Regions from separate parts of the Ectopseudomonas mendocina genome, predicted to be linked through region 2. Evidence: predicted binding sites of a transcription regulator. Region 2 holds the regulator's gene; each other region holds the start of a gene.

Region 1 (6,987 bases), 940 kb from region 2:
ACAGATGGTCATGGTCGAGCATGGCGCTCATGCGGGCATGGCTGCCGACAGCGGCCACGGTGGTCACCAGCAGGACGCCACGGTGGCCAGCAGCGATGCCCCGGCCGACTCCAGCCTCTGCACCCTCTGTGCCTTCTGCGTCGGTACCGCCGCACCAGGGCAACTGTTCAACAGCGATCTTTCGCAGTCCGCCATCGAGCCTGCGCCGGTCTGGCCGGAGCGACTCGTCCTGGGTGTTTCCGACACCCCCGAACGCCCCCCGCGTTTGTCTCTCGCCTGAGCCCTGTCGATCGCGTCGCCTTGCGGCGCTTATAGCTCATGCGGCCATTGGCCGCCCATGCGAGACACCAATATGAATTCGCAACCCCTTGCCGGGTGGCTGCTGGGCGTCATTGCCCTGGCGCTGCCTGGTGTCCTGCTGGCAGCCCAGCTCGAGCCTCTGGATGCCGAGGCCGCTGTGCCGGCGCAGGATTATCGCTCCCCATTGCAACACTACCGCCCACTGCCTGACGAACCCGTGCAGGACTGGCGTGCGGCCAACGATCAGGTCGGCCGTATCGGTGGCTGGCGCGCCTACGCCCAGGAAGGCTGGGAAAAGCCGGATGCCGCTGCCGAGACGATGGAGGGCGACGCTCATGAGCATCATTAGAGTTGCTGTGTTGCTGTTCGCAGCTTTCCTGTCTGGTTGTGCGAGCCTCAGCCCCGACGGTGGTTTCACCCCGGTGCAGCAAGTGGCCGAGCAGCGCCTGGAGAAGCAACTGATCTGGGCCAGGGACGACTCTGCCCACGACCAGATAGCCGAACGGGTAAGCGAGTTGCTGGCCGCCCCCCTTGACCTCGAAGCCGCAGTGCAACTGGCGCTGCTCAACAATCGCGGTCTGCAGGCGTCCTTTGAGCAACTGGGTATCGGCGAGGCCGAGTGGGTGCAGGCCGGACGTCTGCCCAATCCGGGCTTCTCCTATGGTCGGCTGGAGAAGGGCCGCGAGGTGGAATACGAGCGCGGCCTGCACCTGAACCTGGCGCGCCTCGTTGCGTTGCCGATGACGGCACGCCTGGAGGGGCGCCGTTTCGAGCAGTTGCAACGGCAGACCAGCCTGGCCGTGTTCGAACTGGCCAGCGAAACGCGCAAGGCCTGGTACGCAGCCGTCGCAGCCGAGGAAAGTCTGGTCTACGCCCGTCAGGTGCTGGACGCCGCCGAAGCCGCTGCCGAACTGGCTCGGCGTCTGGCTGCGGTGGGCAACTTCAGCAAGTTGCAGCAGGCCGAGCAGCAAGGCTTCTATGCCGAGGCCGGGATCGGCCTGTTGCGTGCCGAGCAGGCTAGGGTGCGCAGTCGTGAACGCCTGACCCGGTTGCTTGGCCTGTGGGGCGAACAGGTCGACTATCGACTGCCCGAACGCTTGCCGGACATGCCGGAAACGGCAGATGAGCTGCCCAACGTGGAGCGCCTGGCCATGAGTCAGCGCCAGGATATCCAGTCCGTGCGTCTGGATACCGAGCGTCTGGCACAGAACCTCGGGCTTACCCGCACCACGCGGTTCATCAACGTGCTGGAGCTGGGGGTGGTCAACAACCGCTCCAACGAGGAACCGACCCAGCGCGGCTACGAGATCAGCGTCGAGTTGCCGCTGTTCGACTGGAGCGGGGCGCGGGTGGCGCGCGCCGAGGCGCAGTATCGTCAGGCGTTGAATCGCGCCGCGCAGACGGCGATCGACGCCCGCTCGCAGGTGCGCGAGGCCTATCAGGGCTATCGCAATGCCTTCGAGCTGGCGCGCCACTACCGTGCCGAGGTCTTGCCGCTGCGCCAGCGCATCGCCGAGGAGAACCTGCTGCGCTACAACGGCATGTTCATCAGCACCTTCGACCTGCTGGCCGACGCTCGCCGCCAGGTACAGGCCGTGGACGGTTACCTGCAGGCGCAACGCGATTTCTGGCTGGCCCGTGCCGATCTCGACATGGCCCTGGTGGGCGCCCCCAATCTCTCGCTTGTCGCGACTTCGGCCCTTGCTGCCGAGCCTGCCGCCGCGGGTCACTGAACAAGGATCTTTCCCATGGTTTCACGACGCGATTTCTTTCTCGGGGCCAGCGCCATCGGTGCTGCCGTCGCCACTTCGGCGGTCAGCCGGGCGTCGATGGCGGCCCTGCCCGAGCCGGTGCTGCAGGGCAGCGCCGATACCCAGCCGCCATTGCAGCCAAGCAGCGGGCGACCCTACAACCCGGTGGTGACCCTCAACGGCTGGACGTTGCCCTGGCGCATGAACAACGGCGTCAAGGAGTTCCACCTGGTCGCCGAACCGGTGGTGCGAGAACTGGCACCTGGCTACAAGGCCCATCTCTGGGGCTACAACGGCCAGTCGCCGGGGCCGACCATCGAAGTGGTGGAGGGCGACCGGGTGCGTATCTTCGTCACCAACAAATTGCCCGAGCACACCAGCATCCACTGGCACGGCCAGCGCCTGCCCAACGGCATGGATGGTGTGGCGGGCCTGACTCAGCCGGCGATTCCATCCGGCAAGACCTTCGTCTACGAGTTCGTCGCCCGCCGTCCCGGCACCTTCATGTACCACCCGCATGCCGACGAGATGGTGCAGATGGCCATGGGCATGATGGGGTTCTGGGTCACCCATCCGAAGCAGCATCATCCGTTGATCAACGAGGTGGATCGCGACTATTGCTTCCTGCTCAACGCTTACGACATCGAGCCTGGCGCCTACACGCCGAAGATCATGGAGATGCTCGACTTCAACCTGTGGACCTTCAACAGTCGGGTTTTCCCGGGCATCGATCCGCTGGTGGCGCGCCAAGGCGAGCGGGTGCGCATCCGCGTCGGCAACCTGACCATGACCAACCACCCGATCCATCTGCATGGTCACGAGTTCGAGGTCACCGGCACTGATGGCGGCCCGACCCCGAGCGGTTCGCGCTGGCCCGAGGTGACCGCCGATGTCGCAGTGGGGCAGATGCGCCAGCTGGAATTCATCGCCGACGAGGAGGGCGACTGGGCGCTGCACTGCCACAAGAGCCACCACACTATGAATGCCATGGGGCACGACGTGCCGACCCTGGTTGGCGTCGATCACCGCGACATGACCCGCAAGATCGCCAGACTGGTGCCTGACTACATGGTGATGGGCGAGCGCGGCATGGCCGATATGGCCGAGATGCAGATGCCCCTGCCGGACAACACCATACCCATGATGACCGGTGACGGCCCGTTCGGCTCGGTGGAGATGGGCGGCATGTTCACGTTGCTCAAGGTGCGCAAGGAGCAGGCAGCGGGCGACTACGGCGATCCGGGCTGGTTCAGGCATCCGCAGGGCACCCAGGCCTACGAATGGCGCGGTGAGCTGCTGGCACCGACTCGTTCCGAACTGAACGGAGGGCAGACGATGCCGCTCAGGCAACCGATCCAGACGCCGGTGGACGTGCAGGTGCGCAAGCCCGGCGGGCATGCCGGGCATTGAACAGATCAACGATTCTTTCCTTACCTACATTCGAGGTACGAAACATGAAACGGGCATATTCCCTTGCTCTGGCGCTGGCAGCGAGCGCATTGCTGATCAGCGGCGCAGCGTTGGCGCATGGCGATTCGCACCAGGGCCACGCCATGATGGCGATGGACAAGGAGCAGAAACCCTGGGGCATCGCCGGCGAAGCGGCAGAGGTTGACCGCAGTATCGAGATCGCCATGGGTGACGACATGCGCTTCGTCCCGCAGCAGATAGAAGTGAAGCAGGGCGAGACCATTCGTTTCGTTCACCGTAACGGCGGGCAGATGCTTCACGAGTTCGTTCTCGGCACCCGCCAGTCGCTGGACGAGCACGCGGCGATGATGCTGCGTTTTCCCGGCATGCAGCACGACGAGCCCTACATGGCGCACGTCGAGCCGGGGCAGAGCATGGAGATGATCTGGACGTTCAACCGTGCAGGCGAATTCGACTTCGCCTGCCTGATCGCCGGCCATTACCAGGCCGGCATGGTCGGCCGCATCCGGGTGTTGGCCGAATAACCCGTGCACAGGAGATTCATGATGAAGAAAACACTATGGGTCGCGGCGCTGGCCGTATCGTTCAGCCTGCCGCTACAGGCTTCGGAGTCTGCGCCGCTGAGCCAGGGAGAGGTGCGCAAGGTCGATGCCGCCACGCACAAGGTCACTCTGCGACACGGCACCATTGCCAGTATCGGTATGCCGCCAATGACCATGGTTTTCGAGGTGCAGCCGGCCAGCTTGCTGGACGGTGTCGAGGTGGGTGATCGCGTACATTTCCAGGCGCGCCAGGAGGGCAACCGCTACATCGTCACCGAGTTGCAGGTGCGGGAATAAGGAAGGGAAGCCGGCCCGGGCAGGGTGTCACGGGCCGGCGGATACTCGGAACCTCGCGCTCTGTGCGAAAAGTGCCTGCGTTAGGCGACTTTTCGTACGGATATCAGTTCAGCGCGTCAGTCAGGGCCTTGGTAGGCACCAGCTTGACCACTTTCTTGGCAGCGATTTCGATGCTCTTGCCGGTCTGGGGATTACGGCCGGTACGAGCCGGGCGCTCGCTCACTTTCAGCTTGCCGATGCCTGGCAGGGTGATCTCACCGTCATTTTCCAGTGCGTCGCCGACAATTTCGCCCAGCTGATCGATCAGGGTGCGGACGGTGGCTTTGGGCAGGGAAACGGCCTCGGCCAGGTCGCTGATCAGTTGGTCTTTGGTGATTGCCATGATGTAACTCCATTTGCAGGTGAGAGGTTCGGTGCGCAGGCCTGACGCCAGGCAGCCGAAAACGTGGGAACGCTAGCATAAAAGGCGCGGCTCGGTAGTGCCGCAACAGACACTTCCGATAGGGCTTAGTGTCGCATCGGCCCGGGTGGTTCCAGTCTGCGACCAAAAAACGCAGGGGCCCCGAATCTCGGGCACACTTAGCGCCATCGAACACCCTTGATATGGGGGTGTTTTTGTAAAGCCAGTCGGCGACTTGGCAAGGCTCGGCTAAGCTTCACTTACTTGCCTAATACTGGAGTGCCATCATGCTGCGCGCTTTCTCCGATCTGGGTTTCCGCTGGAAAATTGCCCTGCCCATTCTCTTGCTGGCCGCCTTGATGGTGAGCATGGGGGTGCTGGGTATGCGTGGCATTACCCAGGTCGCCGAATCCAGTACCACGCTGACCAACCGCCATCTACCTGCCATCAGTCTGCTGCTCAATGCGGATCGTGACCTCTATCAGGCCTTCGTTGCCGAACGCAGCCTGCTCGACGAGGATGCTGGTAGCCATGCTGCCGACCTGCGTGCCTCGCATGCCGAGAACTTGCAACAGGCCTATGACCGGGTGCACAAGTTCGCCGCAATGCAGCCCGGCAGCGAAGCACTGGCGCTGGTGGCCGAATTCGACCGCGGTTTCGAGCGCTGGAAGGCGACGTCCCTACGGGTGCTGGAAATGACTGCTAGTGACCCCAATGGCGCCAGTCGACTCAGCTTCGCCGAGAGCGAGGCGCAGTTCGAAGAGGCGCGCAGCGCCATCGACAAGCTCGGCGAACTGGAGGACAACGCCGCCAATGCCGTGGGTACCGCGGCCATTGCCCACGGCGAGTCGCTGGCCTGGCAACAAGGGGTGATCATCGCGGTTGGCCTGCTGGTGTGCCTGGTGCTGGTGGTGGGCTTCCCGCTGCTGGTGACCCGTCCGCTGCACAATCTACTGCACCGTATCGAGCAGATCGCCGATGGTGACGGCGACCTGCGCGTACGCCTGGACGTGCTGTCCAAGGACGAGCTGGGCAAGCTCAGCCATGCCTTCAACCGCTTCCTCGACAAGCTGCAGCCGTTGATCAAGGAAGTCGGGCGCGTCACTGACGAAGTCGCCGATTCGGCCAAGAGCCTGGCCGGCCTGGCGGCCGCCAACGACCGGCTGATCAGCAGCGAGCACGCGGCGGTAGATCAGGTCAGTACCGCCGCCACTGAGATGAGCGTGGCGGTGCACGAAGTGGCGCGCAATGCGCAGAACGCGGCCGATGCTGCGCGCAATGCCGAGCAGCAGTCACGCGAAGGCGCCCAGGTGGTGGGGGCGACCATCCATTCGATTCGCCAACTGGCCCAGGAAGTGGAAAGCGCCTCCGACACCATCCAGACTCTGGAGCAGGAAACCGCCAACATCGGTGCGGTGCTGGCGGTGATCAAGGGCATCGCCGAGCAGACCAACCTGCTGGCACTCAACGCGGCCATCGAAGCAGCGCGGGCAGGCGAGCAGGGCCGTGGTTTCGCCGTGGTCGCCGATGAGGTGCGTGCACTGGCGGCGCGTACCCAGGAGTCGACCAAGGACATCCAGCAAATGATCGAGCGCCTGCAGACCGGCGTGCAGAACGCGGTCAAGGCCACGCACTCGGGCAGCGCACGGGCGCGGCAGAGCGTGGAACAGGCCGCGGGTGTGGATCAGGCACTGAGCGTCACCGGCGATTCGGTGCAGCGCATCAACGACATGGCGGCGCAGATCGCCACTGCCTGCGAGGAGCAGAGCAGCGTCACCGAGGAGATCGCCCGCAACATCAGCGATATTCGTGACCTGTCCAACGAAGCGTCGCAGACCTCCGAACAGAGCACGCGGGCCAGTCAGCACCTCTCCGAACTGTCCCATGGCCTGGCCCAGTTGGTGGGGCGTTTCAGGGTGTGAGGTGCGCAGCGACGCATCTAAGTGTTTGAAGCAGTTGTAAGTTTGCGTTTAGTCGTTACAATGGCGCGGCCCGTCGCAATGGCGGGCAGCGTTATGGTGGCCCTGCCGGTCCCCTCGCAACGATTACCCGTCAACCTGGTCAGGCCCGGAAGGGAGCAGCCATAGCGGGAACATTGTGTGCCGGGGTGTGGCTGGTAGGGTCCACCTCCAGTTTTCCTGCCTGGTTCTTTGCGCTGATCACGCCCGTGATTCAGCGGCTCTGGTACTTTCCCATCGTCTCTTGCTGATCAGGCTTTCGTCTGCCCGTCCTCGGCATTCGCTTGACGCCGTATCACGAAAAGGCC
Region 2 (6,987 bases):
CGCGCAGGAGCAACTCAAGACCCTGGGGCGTATCCTGGGGGTATCGGTGACTCAGGTCGATCCTGGTCAGTCGTTGCTGCAGGCGCTGACTCCGCTGGCGAAAAAGCGTGTGGTGCTCGTCGATACTGCGGGCCTGCCGGGTAACGATCCCGCACTGCGTCTGCAACTGGAAAGCCTGGCTTCGGCGCGTATCAATGCGAAAAATTATCTGGTTCTGGCTGCAACAAGTCAGAGCCAAGTGCTCAAGGCGGCCTACCATAGTTACAAGCGTTGTGGACTGGCAGGCTGCATACTGACGAAACTGGACGAGGCGGCGAGCCTGGGCGAGGTTTTAGGTCTGGCTATAGGCCAGCATCTGCCGGTAGCCTATGTCACGGACGGGCCGCGTATTCCGGACGATCTGCAGGTGCCGCGCAGTCATCAACTGGTCAGTCGCGCGGTAGGTTTGCAGGCCGCCGAGGAGCCGAGCGAAGATGCCATGGCGCAGATGTTCGCCGGGCTATACCACAGTCCGGCACGTGCCGGCTGAAGCGACGAGAACAGTGCATCCTCCCGCGTGGTTGGCGGGAGTGAACGGCCAAATGGCCAAGTCGAAGTTAGACAAGGTGTAGAAATAACATGGGTATGCATCCCGTACAGGTGATTGCGGTGACTGGCGGCAAGGGTGGCGTCGGCAAGACCAACGTGTCGGTCAATCTGTCCATGGCCCTGGCCGATCTCGGCCGTCGGGTGATGCTGATGGACGCTGACCTTGGCCTGGCCAACGTCGACGTTCTGTTGGGCCTGACGCCCAAGCGCACCCTGGCCGATGTGATCGCAGGTGAATGCGATCTGCGTGACGTGCTGCTGCAGGGGCCGGGCGGCATCCGTATCGTGCCGGCGGCGTCCGGTACGCAGAGCATGGTCAGTCTTACGCCGATGCAGCACGCCGGCCTGATCCAGGCATTCAGCGATATCAGCGAAAACCTGGACGTACTGGTGATCGATACTGCGGCCGGTATTGGCGATGCGGTGGTCAGCTTCGTTCGCGCGGCGCAGGAAATTCTCGTAGTGGTGTGCGATGAGCCGACCTCGATCACCGACGCCTACGCGCTGATCAAATTGCTCAATCGTGACCACGGTATCAGCCGCTTCCGCGTGTTGGCCAACATGGCCCACAGCCCGCAGGAAGGGCGCAATCTCTTTGCTAAGCTGACCAAGGTGACGGATCGTTTCCTCGATGTCGCCCTGCAGTATGTCGGTGCCGTGCCCTACGATGAGTGTGTGCGTAAAGCCGTGCAGAAGCAGCGTGCCGTCTATGAAGCCTTCCCACGATCCAAGTGCGCCCTGGCGTTCAAGGCGATAGCTCAGAAGGTCGACACCTGGCCGTTGCCGGCCAATCCCCGTGGCCATCTGGAATTTTTCGTCGAGCGTCTGGTGCATCAACCGACTGCAGACTCGGCCGTATGACAGCAGCCTCTGGACTTCGTATGTACAACAAGGCTCAGGCGCAGGATTCCCAGCATCAGCTGATCGAACGCTATGCGCCGCTGGTCAAGCGGATTGCCTATCACTTATTGGCCCGTCTGCCGGCCAGCGTGCAGGTCGATGACCTGATCCAGGCCGGCATGATCGGCCTGCTCGAAGCCTCGCGCAAATACGACTCCAGCAAGGGTGCCAGCTTCGAAACCTTCGCCGGTATCCGTATTCGTGGTGCCATGCTCGATGAGGTGCGCAAGGGGGATTGGGCGCCGCGTTCGGTACACCGCAACAGCCGTATGGTCAGCGATGCGATTCGTGTTGTTGAAGCCAGAACGGGGCGTGACGCTAAAGATCACGAAGTTGCGGCCGAACTCCAATTGAGTCTGGAGGATTACTACGGCATTCTTGGCGACACTTTGGGCAGCCGCCTGTTCAGCTTCGACGACCTGTTGCAGGACGGCGAGCATGGCGGGTTGCACGAAGACGCCGGGCACACCCACCTCGAACCTTCGCGGGACCTCGAAGACGAACGCTTCCAGGCGGCTTTGGCCGATGCCATCGCTGGTTTGCCGGAGCGTGAACGTCTCGTGCTGGCGCTGTATTACGACGAAGAACTGAACTTGAAAGAAATCGGCGAAGTGCTGGGGGTTAGCGAGTCACGCGTCAGCCAGTTGCATAGCCAGTGCGCAGCGCGTCTGCGTTCGCGGCTAAGTGAATGGCGCGCTGGCTGAACAGCGTATTCGCAGGCTTAAACGGCCTGTTAACGGTTTCATGATTAAAGGACGTGGTTGCGAGCGCAATACGTTTGGGACTGTACGGAGGTCGACTTGGACAAGAACATGAAAATCCTCATCGTTGACGATTTCTCGACGATGCGACGGATCATCAAGAACCTCTTGCGGGATTTGGGTTTCACCAACACCGCAGAAGCCGACGATGGCACCTCGGCGCTGCCGATGCTGCAAAGCGGCAGCTTCGACTTTCTGGTGACCGACTGGAACATGCCCGGTATGACCGGCATCGACCTGCTACGTGCCGTGCGCGCCGACGAACGTCTGAAGCACCTGCCGGTGTTGATGGTGACGGCCGAAGCCAAGCGCGATCAGATCATCGAGGCGGCCCAAGCCGGTGTGAACGGCTATGTGGTCAAACCCTTCACTGCCCAGGTGCTGAAGGAAAAGATCGAGAAGATCTTCGAGCGGGTCAACGGCTGATGTCGGCCGCGAGGGTGCTATGGAACACGATGACTCCACGCTGGGTGACCTTGAGTCGACCCTGAAAAGCAACGCCCGCGATCTGGTCGATAGCCTCGAACAAGGCAACTTCGGCGCCGCGGTACAACTGATTAATGAGCTCAACAAGGTTCGTGATCGTGGCCTGTATCACGAGGTCGGCAAGCTGACCCGTGAGCTGCACAATGCCATTGTCAATTTCCAGCTTGATCCGCGTATGCCGCATGCCCAGGAGCTGTCGCAGATCGCCGATGCCACCGAACGCCTGAATTATGTGGTCACCATGACCGAGAAGGCTGCCAACCGCACCATGGATCTGGTGGAGCAGAGCGCGCCGCTGGTCAATGACCTGAGCGATGAGGCGCAGAGTCTGAGCGTTGAGTGGGGCCGTTTCATGCGTCGTGAAATGGGCGCCGATGGCTTTCGTGAGTTGGCCAAGCGTATCGAACTGTTCCTCGCTCGCAGCGAGCGTGATGGCAACAAGCTCTCCAGCCATCTCAACGACATTTTGCTGGCGCAGGACTACCAGGATCTGACTGGCCAAGTGATCAAACGTGTCACCCAACTGGTGACCGAGGTGGAAAGCAACCTGCTCAAGCTGATGTTGATGGCCAGTCAGGTCGACCGTTTTGCCGGTATTCAGCACGATCACGAAGTGCTGCGCGCCGAACAGGAAAAATTAAAAGAGCCATCGCGGGGTGAAGGTCCGCAGATTCATGCCGATAAGCGTGATGACGTTGCCTCCAGCCAGGACGATGTCGACGACCTGCTGTCCAGCCTAGGGTTCTAAGGAGCACACAATATGAGCTTCGGCGCCGATGAAGAGATCCTCCAGGATTTCCTGGTAGAGGCCGGCGAGATTCTCGAACAGTTGTCCGAACAATTAGTCGAGCTGGAAAGCCGACCGGACGACATGAACCTGCTCAACGCCATCTTTCGCGGTTTCCATACCGTCAAGGGCGGAGCGGGCTTCCTCCAGCTCAATGAGTTGGTGGAGTGCTGCCATATCGCCGAAAACGTCTTCGACATCCTGCGCAAGGGTGAGCGTCGCGTCGATTCGGAATTGATGGATGTGGTGCTCGAGGCTCTTGATGCTGTCAATGGCATGTTCGGCGAGGTGCGTGAGCGCCGCGAGCCGACACCTGCCTCTCCTGAGCTGCTGGCTGCATTGGCGCGCCTGGCTGAGCCGGCGGGTGCCGATTCGGCTCCTGCTCCAGCTCCTGCACGTGAGCCTGAGCCTGTAGCAGCGCCCGAGCCGGTTGCTGTGGCTGCCGCTCCTGGCGATATCACCGACAGTGAGTTCGAGCAACTGCTCGATGCCCTGGGCGATGCGCCGGCAAGCGAAAACGTCGCGGCTGGTGATGAAATTACCGACGACGAGTTCGAGTCTCTGCTCGATCAGTTGCATGGCAAGGGGCAGTTCACCGGCACGGTCGAGGCTTCGGCTGACGTTGCCGTCGCGGCTGTACCGGCCGCAGCTCCGACTGGGGACGATATTACCGACGACGAATTCGAGGCTCTGCTCGATCAGTTGCACGGCAAGGGCCAGTTTTCCGCTGCACCTGAAGTGGCCGCTCCAGTCGCCGCGACTGCCGAAGCTGCTGCGCCGGTCAGTGACGATATTACCGATGACGAGTTCGAATCCCTGCTCGATCAGCTGCATGGCAAAGGCAAATTCGTTCCTCCGAGCGAGCCGGCGCCGGCACCTGCTGCGGTAGCCAAGCCTGCTGCAGCCAAGGTCGCTCCGCCCAAGCCCGCCGCCAAGGCCGAGCCTGCCGCTGCGCGTACCCCGGCTGCTCCAGCACCGGCCGTGGACAAAGCGGCAGCGCCTGCGAGCGAGGCGGAGACCACCGTGCGCGTCGATACCGCGCGCCTCGACGAGATCATGAATATGGTCGGCGAGTTGGTGCTGGTGCGTAACCGCCTGGTACGCCTGGGGCTCAACAGCGGCGACGAGGCCATGTCCAAGGCCGTGTCGAACCTCGACGTGGTGACTGCGGATCTGCAGACGTCGGTGATGAAGACCCGTATGCAGCCGATCAAGAAGGTCTTCGGTCGCTTCCCTCGCCTCGTGCGCGATTTGGCGCGCAGCCTGAAGAAGGAAATCAACCTCGAGCTGGTGGGTGAAGAAACCGATCTCGACAAGAACCTGGTCGAGGCGCTCGCCGACCCACTGGTGCACTTGGTACGTAATGCCGTCGACCACGGTGTGGAAACCCCGGAAGAGCGCGAGAAGGCTGGCAAGGCTCGCGCGGGCCGTGTGGTGCTGTCCGCCGAGCAGGAGGGCGATCACATCCTGCTGTCGATCACCGACGATGGCAAAGGCATGGATGCCGACGTGCTGCGCGCCAAGGCCGTCGAAAAAGGCCTGCTGGACAAGGACGCGGCCGACCGTCTGAACGAATTCGAGTGCTACAACCTGATCTTCGCTCCGGGCTTCTCGACCAAGACCGAGATTTCCGATGTGTCCGGCCGTGGCGTTGGCATGGATGTGGTGAAAACCAAGATTTCTCAGCTCAACGGCACGGTCAACGTGTTCTCGCAGAAGGGCCAGGGCTCGAAAATCATCATCAAGGTGCCATTGACCCTGGCGATCATGCCGACGCTGATGGTGATGCTGGAGAATCAGGCCTTTGCTTTCCCGCTGGTCAACGTCAACGAAATCTTCCACCTCGACCTGTCGCGTACCAACGTGGTCGATGGCCAGGAAGTGGTGATCGTGCGTGACAAGGCGCTGCCACTGTTCTATCTCAAGCGCTGGCTGGTGCCGCAGGCTTTCCACGAAGGACAGCGCGAGGGGCATGTGGTGATCCTTACCGTCGGCAGCCAACGCATCGGCTTTGTCGTCGATCAATTGGTCGGTCAGGAAGAAGTGGTAATCAAGCCACTGGGCAAGATGCTTCAGGGCACGCCCGGGATGTCCGGCGCCACGATCACTGGTGATGGACGCATCGCGTTGATTCTCGACGTACCGAGCATGCTCAAGCGCTATGCTCGGCGTTTCTGATGGTTGCGGCGCAGGCGAGGCCTGCGCTGGCTAGGAGTGTGTATGGCAGTTAAGGTTCTGGTGGTGGACGACTCCGGTTTTTTCCGCCGGCGCGTTTCGGAAATTCTGTCTGCTGACCCCAGTATTCAGGTCGTGGGCACAGCCACCAATGGGCGGGAAGCCATCGATCAGGCGTTGGCGCTCAAGCCCGACGTGATTACCATGGATTACGAGATGCCGATGATGGACGGCATCACTGCGGTACGAAACATCATGCAGCGCTGCCCGACGCCAGTATTGATGTTTTCCTCGCTGACTCATGAAGGCGCTCGTGTCACCCTCGATGCGCTGGATGCCGGGGCAGTGGACTTCCTGCCGAAGAATTTCGAGGACATCTCGCGCAATCCCGAGAAGGTCAAGCAGATGCTGTGCGAGAAGGTGCATACCATCGCGCGCAGCAATCGCCGTTTCAGCTCGGCCGCAGTAGCGCCGACTGCGGCCAGTCCGGCAGCGGCGCCGACTAGTCGTCCTGCTGTTGCTCCAGTACGTCCGGCCACGCCCGCCGTCACGCCGCGTACTGCACCGACTCCAAGCACTTCCAGTGCCGCGCCGAGTTCGGCTGCGCCCAAGCGCAAGTCTTACAAACTGGTGGCCATTGGTACCTCCACCGGCGGCCCGGTGGCACTGCAACGTGTACTGACGCAATTGCCGGCCAATTTCCCGGCACCGCTGGTGTTGATCCAGCATATGCCGGCAGCTTTCACCAAGGCCTTTGCCGAGCGCCTGGACAAGCTCTGCCGCATCCAGGTCAAGGAAGCCGAGGATGGCGATGTACTACGCCCTGGCCTGGCGCTGCTGGCTCCTGGCGGCAAGCAGATGATGGTCGATGCCCGTGGCGTGGTGAAGATTCTGCCGGGCGACGAGCGCCTCAACTACAAGCCTTGCGTGGATATCACCTTCGGTTCGGCGGCCAAGTCCTATGGCGACAAGGTACTGGCCGTGGTACTGACCGGCATGGGTGCCGATGGCCGTGAAGGTGCGCGTCTGCTCAAGCAGGGTGGCAGCCAGGTCTGGGCGCAGGATGAAGCCAGTTGCGTGATCTATGGCATGCCGATGGCCGTGGTCAAGGCCAGCCTCGCCGATGCGATCTACAGCCTGGATGACATCGGTCGGCATCTGACCGAGGCCTGCCAATGATGAAGGCTGAGTCGAGCGTGTCTGCATGGATGTATTGAGCCTAATCGGCGTCATCCTGGCGTTCGTCGCGATACTGGGTGGCAACTATCTGGAAGGTGGCAACGCCGGGGC
Region 3 (6,987 bases), 1.6 Mb from region 2:
CAGTTCGGCCGCTGAGTCGTTGATCGCGTCGACGTCCTGGCGGGTGTGCTCGAAGGCGCTACGCATATCGCCCAGACGACCGGACATGTCGGCCACGGCGTGCTGGATGTGCGCGCTACTGGACAGCGCCTGTTCGACGTTGAGGTTCACTTCGTCCATCTGCCGCACCAGGGTATCGAGGGCGTCCAAGGCTTCGTCGGCGTTGCCAGCCAGGACACGCGAGCGCTCGGCGGTGCTGCCCATGCGTTGGGCGATCTGGCGGATGGCGTCGGTGACCTGATCGATCACCTTGTGCGCGTCGGCCAGCACGCTCTGGGTCTGGCTGGCCAGCTTGCGCACTTCATCGGCGACTACGGCGAAACCCCGTCCGGCCTCGCCAGCGCGCGCAGCTTCGATGGCCGCGTTGAGGGCCAGCAGATTGGTCTGCTCGGAAATGCCGGCGATCATCTGCAGCACCTGGCCGATCTGCTGCGCTTCCTGGCTGAGGCGGTCGAGGTCGCCGGCCAGTTCGATGCTGGAGTCGGTGCTGTCATGCACGTCGGCGATCAGCTTCTGCAGCTCCTGGTGGGCGCGGCTCAGTTCGGTACTGGTGCGCTCCAGATTCTGTCGCACTGCGCCGGCATGGTTGGAGGATTCGCCAGCTGCCTGCTGGATGGAATGGCCGTGTTGATCGACATCGGCCAGTTGCTGGGCGGCCTGCTGGATCTGTTGGGTGATGTCGTCGGCACGATGCAGGAAGGTGTCGGCCAGTTGCTGGTTGCTGTCGGCCATGCCCAGCGCGCCGGACAGCGTTTGCCGCAGATCCTGCAGCAGGCCGGATAGATGCGTGCCCATCTGGCCGAGTTCGTCGTCGCTGGTCACCGCCAGCGGGCGCGACAGATCGCGGTTCTGCGCGATCTGGTTGAGCTGACCGGTCAGGTGGCGAATCGCGCGTACCAGCATCTGCGTGGCCAGCCAGGAGAGTAGCAAGCCGACAGCCAGTGTCCCGGCGCCGATCAGCAGCAGGCTGTGCAGGCTGTCGCTGATGGCCTGGTCGAGGCTGGTGAGGGTGATGTCCACACCCACTACATAGGGCTGGCCGCTGGCAGTGCGCATCGGCAGAAAGATCGAGCGGAAGGTACCGTAGCTGTCGGTGTACTCGTCGAATTGCGCCTGGCCACTGCGTGCTGCCAGGGTCACTGCCGGGCTGGCGTCGGCATACTCCTCCAGATGCTCGCCGTAGATACCGCCAGCGAGTTCCTGCGCGCTGGCCGCGTCGGACAGATAGAACACCTTGCCGGAAGCGTCGACCATCATGGTGTAGGCGAACTTCAGGTCGACGTCCTGCACGTACTGGCCCAGGTTGCGTACCTGTGCCATGTACTCGCCGTCTCGCAGGCCATCGGTTGTGCGGGCGCGTTCCAGATAGTCATTGCCGAGCAGGCGCGGTACCGCATGGGCCGCTGCGCGCAGGCGGTTGTCCATCTGTTCGCGAATGTCCTGGGACTTCATGTACTGGGCGTAGCTAATGAAGGCGGCGATGCTGATCAGGTTGACCAGGGTGAAAGCCAGCAGGATTTTTGTCTGCAAGCTCAGGGAGCGCGGCGACAGCATGAAGTCAGTTCCATCCAGAGAAGTGTCTGGCCGCCCTGCGACAGCCCCGTTATTGTTTCGGAACAATCTGACACAACTTGAATGGCGAGTGGCCATATTGCGAGGGAATACTTGCTGCCTTCCTTAGCTGTAACGGTCATGGAAAAGCCCCGGCGCTTCGATGAGCGGCGGGGCTTTCTTCACTGCCCGGTGGGGCGACAGGCCAGCAGGCCGTAGGCTGCCAGCCCGATCAACAGCAGCAGGCTGAGCGTCATTACTCACCCGCGACCTGGCGCAGCGATTGCGCCGGGGTGTCGTCGAGGTTGTTGAGCATGCGCTCGCTGTACCAGTCGAGGAAGTTGATCACGCCGAACTCGTAGGTCTTGGAGTACGGGCCAGGCTGGTAGGCGGTGGAGTTGATACCACGCTGATTTTCCTCGCCCAGGCGGCGATCCTGGTCGTTGGTGGCGTCCCACACCTGGCGCAGGCGCGCCACGTCGTAGTCGATGCCTTCTACCGCATCCTTGTGCACCAGCCACTTGGTGACGACGATCGTCTCCTGGGCGCTGATCGGCCACACGGTGAAGTTGATCAGGTGATCGCCCATGCAGTGGTTCCACGAGTGTGGCAGGTGCAGGATGCGCATCGAGCCGAGATCCGGGTCGGTGATGCGGCCCATCAGCTTCTTGCTGCCCTGCTTGCCGTCCATGGTCATGGACACGGTGCCCTTGAGCAGCGGCATGCGCACGATGCGGTTGCGCAGGCCGAAGCTGGCGTGGGCGTAGGGGATCTTGTCCCTGTCCCAACGGGTGGTGCACTCGGCGACCTGATCCTTGAACGCCTGGCTGGCACGCGGGTCGGTGACATCGTCCCATTCCAGCAGGGTGTTGAGCAGCTCCGGGTGCGAGCCGTTGCAGTGGTAGCACTCGCGGTTGTTCTCGATCACCAGTTTCCAGTTGGCCTTCTCGTGCATGGTGCTCTGCACCGCGACCTTGGTGTTCTCCATGTCGTACGGCTCCATGTAGTGAGCCAGGGTCGCGAGGAATTCGTCGATGGCCGGCGGATTTTCCGCCAGGCTGATGAAGATGAAGCCGCCAGCGGTTTTGCACTGCACGGGTTTCAGGCTGTAGTCCTTGAGGTCGAAGTCGGCGCCCATTTCGGTGCCGGCGAACAGCAGGCGGCCGTCCAGCTCGTAGGTCCACTGGTGGTAGGGGCACACGAGCTTGGCCACTTTGCCCTTGTCGGAGACGCACAGTCGCGAGCCGCGGTGGCGGCAGACGTTGTGGAAGGCGTGAATCTGGCCTTCGGCGCCGCGGATGACCAGAATCGGGTTGTCGCCGATCTGCAGGGTGAGGAAGTTGCCCTTGGCCGGGATCTCGCAGGTCATGCCGGCGATCAGCCATTCCTTATGGAAGATCTCCTGCATGTCGACCTGGAACAGGCGCTCGTCGTTGTAGAAGGGCTGCGGCAGCGAGAACGTATGGTCGCGTTCGTGCAGCATCTGCGCAGTGGCCTTGCGGACGGGCTCCAGCGGGTCGCCCAGGCTCAGGTTTTGGGTGCAGTCCATGGTGGCTCCTCATTGGCGGGCGCTGTGCGCCTGCCGGAAAAAGTGGCTGTTACGGTTGTGCCGCAAGGTCTCGATCGTTCGCTGTCGCCTGCAGTGGGCGAGCATGCTTGGTGAGGCGGAGTGTGGAGCCGGCAGAGGGGCAAACCTTATCCATGGGCGACATGGCCGAATGCGTTTCCGACGCGTCAGGCCCCGTACTATCAGGCAGGTCGCGATAAGCATGCGGATGTCGCAGGCAGATAAATGACGAGCGGCGGCCTTTCGCACAATCCGTGGCATATGGGCCGATATCCGGCCGCGTGGAGAGCCGTTCATGACCACCAACGCCTTCCTCAACCCGGTTACCACTCAGACCTGGACCAACGGCCGCCACCTGGTGCGTTGCGTCAAGGTGATCCAGGAAACCTGGGATGTGCGCACCTTCTGCTTCATGGCCGATCAGCCGGTACTGTTCTTCTTCAAGCCGGGGCAGTTCGTCACCCTGGAGCTGGAGATCGACGGCCAGCCGATCATGCGCTCCTACACCATTTCCAGTTCGCCTTCGGTGCCCTACAGCTTCTCCATCACCATCAAGCGCGTGCCGGGCGGCAAGGTGTCGAACTGGCTGCACGACAACCTCAAGGAAGGCGACGAGGTGCCGGTGCACGGCCCGGTCGGGCTGTTCAACGCCATCGACTTCCCGTCCGACAAGGTGCTGTTCCTCTCCGGTGGGGTTGGCATCACGCCGGTGATGTCGATGGCGCGCTGGTTCTACGACACCAACGCCAATGTCGACATGGTCTTCGTACACAGCGCCCGTTCGCCGAAGGACATCATCTACCAGCGCGAGCTGGAGCACATGGCGGCACGTATCAGTAACTTCAGCCTGCACGTGATCTGCGAGAAGCATGGTCTGGGCGAAGCCTGGGCTGGCTATCGCGGCTATCTGAACAAGCCGATGCTGGAATTGATCGCGCCGGACTACCTGGATCGGGAGATCTTCTGCTGCGGTCCGACGCCCTACATGAGTGCGGTCAAGCGCCTGCTCGAAGCCGCCGGCTACGACATGGCGCGTTATCACGAAGAGGCGTTCGGTCCGACGCCGCCGGAGATTCGCGCCGAGGTCAAGGAGCTGGCCGCCGAGGCTGCAGACGCACCGGAAGTCCCGGTTGGCGAACTCAACCAGGTGGAGTTCACCAGCACCGGCAAGAGCATCCGCGTGGTGCCCGGCGAAACCGTGCACGCGGCCGCCGCCAAGCTTGGCCTGCATATCCCCAAGGCCTGTGGCATGGGCATTTGCGGCACCTGCAAGGTGATGAAGACCGCTGGCGAGGTGGAGATGGAGCACAACGGCGGTATCACCGATGAGGATGTGGCTGAGGGATACATCCTGTCGTGCTGCAGCGTGCCCAAGGGGGATGTGGCGATCGACTATTGATCGCCATGAAGGTTTGTAGCCCGGATGAAATCCGGGGCGATTGATCGATTTCCCCGGATTGCATCCGGGCTACGGTCGCGGCTCAAGCCCCTGCCACGTATGCGTCATGGCGTCGTCAGGCGCTCATCACTTCACGGATATCGGCAGCCAGCTGGCGAACGCGCGCTTCGTCGGTATCCCAGCTGCACATGAAGCGTGCGCCACCGGCGCCGATGAAGGTGTAGAAGCGCCAGCCGCGGGCGGTGAGGGCGGCGATGGCCGGCTCCGACAGTTGCAGGAACACACCGTTGGCTTCCACCGGGAACATCAGGCTGACGCCCGGCACGTCCGCCACCAGGTTGGCCAGCAACTGGGCGCAGTGGTTGGCGTGGTTGGCGTAGTTGAGCCAGACATCGTTCTGCAGGATGCCAACCCAGGGCGCGGACAGGTAGCGCATTTTCGACGCCAGTTGGCCGGCCTGCTTGCAGCGATAGTCGAAGTCTTCGGCCAGATCCTTGTTGAAGAACACGATGGCCTCACCGACGGCCATGCCGTTCTTGGTGCCGCCGAAGCACAACACATCGACACCGGCCTTCCAGGTCAGGTCGGCCGGGCTGCAGCCGAGGAAGGCGCAGGCATTGGAGAAGCGCGCGCCGTCCATATGCAGGTGCAGGCCCAGCTCTTCGCAGACCTGGCTGATGGCGCGAACTTCTTCCGGGCGGTAGACGGTGCCGACCTCGGTGGCCTGGGTGAGAGTGACCACGCGTGGTTTCGGGTAGTGAATGTCCTGGCGCTTGAGGGCGATTTCGCGGATCGCCTGCGGGGTCAGCTTGCCGTTCTCGGTCTTGGCCAGCAGCAATTTGGAACCGTTGGAGAAGAACTCCGGCGCGCCGCACTCGTCGGTCTCGACGTGGGCGGTTTCCGAGCAGATCACGCTGTGGTAGCTCTGGCACAGCGAGGCCAGGGCCAGGGAGTTGGCGGCGGTGCCGTTGAAGGCGAAGAACACCTCGCAGTCTGTCTCGAACAGGCGGCGGAAGTGATCGGCGGCGCGCGCCGTCCACTCGTCATCACCATAGGCGCGTTGGTGGCCCTGGTTGGCCTCGGCCATGGCGGCCCAGGCTTCGGGACAGATGCCGGAGTAGTTGTCGCTGGCAAATTGCTGGGCATTGTCGGGCATTGGCGCGTTCCTTCTGAAAAGCCTGTCGGCGGAGCTGCCGACGAAAAGCGCCACTTTACCTCCTGAGCCCGCTGACTGACCTGCGTAGCGGCGACGAGTTGTTGTGTCGATGCGTACTGCCAGGTCAGAGCGTGGCCAACCGTTCGGCCTGCAGATGGAACTTGAGCTGTCTTGAGGGGTTCACACCTACCAGAGGGCGGCACTCGATCCGCCCTCCGCAATCAAGAGAAGGAGTTTCATATGACTTATCGTCACCTGCTCGCCCTTGCCCTGCCTCTGGCCGTGGCGCTGCCCGTTTCCGCCGCCGAGTGGTCGGCGCAGGCCAAGAACGAGTTCGTCCAGCAGTGCGTGGCTGGTGCCCCGGCAGGCTACGAAAATGCGCAACTGAAAGCCTATTGCGATTGTGCGGCCGACAAGGTCAGCGCCGAGTTCAGCGAGGCCGAGTTGCAGGAAATGAGCCGCCAGTCTCCGCCTGACCCGGCCATGCAGCAGCGCCTGGTGAATGCCTCCAGCAGTTGCGGAGAGAAACTCAAGCCATAAGTGGCTGAGTAAATAACGTGCGCTTGCGCCAGAGCCCCGCGGGCTCTGGCCTGGCGACGTGTTTCCACAGGCAGTGCACAATGGCGCCCACAGTATTTGTGCACAAGCCACGCCTATCTAGTTGATCCTGTTCGATTTTTAGCCTTCTCACGGCAGGCCGCGGCAGCTCTGGCCGCAAGCGCTCGTCGAACAGCCTATGCACAGTTTCATCCACATCTTCTGTGCATATCCCCAAGCTATTCTCCTTTCCTGCCTATGTCGCTGGTGGATAAGCCCGGGCGGCGGTACGGGTGTATGGATATTGAGCGCAGCCCTGCATTGCAGTGAGTGCAAGGCCGGCAGCAATCTGCTGACAGCTTTTCCACAGCCTAGTCCACGGCTTCTGTGTATGGCTGATGTTGTTAACTGATTGATATAGATCAGGAAATAACCTTATTGCGGGAGCCCCTGCCATTGCTGGGGCCGGGCGTTGTATGCACGGCTTATCCACAGCTTGATCCCCGCGATTTGTGCGCAAACCGACGAGCTGATGTCGGTGCGCCTGATTGCGACAGGGGCATGTCGCAAACGAATGCTCTCGCGGCGTTGGCAGGCATTTGAGGGGGCAGGTGCGGCCCTACCATCGCTGCACAGGGCCTTGCCGGCCCGTCCGTCCAAGACCGCCGCCCACAGGCGCTGCAGGAGAGTCGAGATGTTCAGCAAGCAGGATCAGATTCAGGGTTACGACGACGAGTT

What was found. Region 2 encodes FliA, which starts transcription of late flagellar genes. Its sites were predicted from a motif close to CTAAAGTTTNNNNNNNNNNNGCCGNTAA; they were not measured.
Region 1: a site for FliA is predicted at 4,738-4,765, ahead of C7A17_RS25085 (methyl-accepting chemotaxis protein). Genes of this name have one in related genera too.
Region 3: a site for FliA is predicted at 1,648-1,675, ahead of C7A17_RS13370 (methyl-accepting chemotaxis protein). Genes of this name have one in related genera too.

What each region holds. Positions count from the first base shown of each region.
Region 1 covers NZ_CP027657.1:5,407,243-5,414,229, reverse strand. The annotation lists gene C7A17_RS25120 (hypothetical protein) at 1-280, shown strand, start outside; gene C7A17_RS25115 (hypothetical protein) at 353-649, shown strand; gene C7A17_RS25110 (TolC family protein) at 636-2,033, shown strand; gene C7A17_RS25105 (copper oxidase) at 2,049-3,461, shown strand; gene C7A17_RS25100 (cupredoxin domain-containing protein) at 3,506-4,006, shown strand; gene C7A17_RS25095 (copper-binding protein) at 4,028-4,321, shown strand; gene C7A17_RS25090 (HU family DNA-binding protein) at 4,425-4,703, opposite strand; gene C7A17_RS25085 (methyl-accepting chemotaxis protein) at 5,009-6,643, shown strand; RNA gene ffs (signal recognition particle sRNA small type) at 6,747-6,843, shown strand.
Region 2 covers NZ_CP027657.1:4,466,720-4,473,706, forward strand. The annotation lists gene flhF (flagellar biosynthesis protein FlhF) at 1-529, shown strand, start outside; gene fleN (flagellar synthesis regulator FleN) at 619-1,449, shown strand; gene fliA (RNA polymerase sigma factor FliA) at 1,446-2,192, shown strand; gene C7A17_RS20645 (chemotaxis response regulator CheY) at 2,301-2,675, shown strand; gene C7A17_RS20650 (protein phosphatase CheZ) at 2,695-3,483, shown strand; gene C7A17_RS20655 (chemotaxis protein CheA) at 3,496-5,700, shown strand; gene C7A17_RS20660 (protein-glutamate methylesterase/protein-glutamine glutaminase) at 5,743-6,876, shown strand; gene C7A17_RS20665 (flagellar motor protein) at 6,902-6,987, shown strand, end outside.
Region 3 covers NZ_CP027657.1:2,866,942-2,873,928, forward strand. The annotation lists gene C7A17_RS13370 (methyl-accepting chemotaxis protein) at 1-1,593, opposite strand, end outside; gene gbcA (glycine-betaine demethylase subunit GbcA) at 1,847-3,139, opposite strand; gene gbcB (glycine-betaine demethylase subunit GbcB) at 3,453-4,556, shown strand; gene C7A17_RS13390 (threonine aldolase family protein) at 4,672-5,712, opposite strand; gene C7A17_RS13395 (hypothetical protein) at 5,953-6,252, shown strand; gene glyA (serine hydroxymethyltransferase) at 6,944-6,987, shown strand, end outside.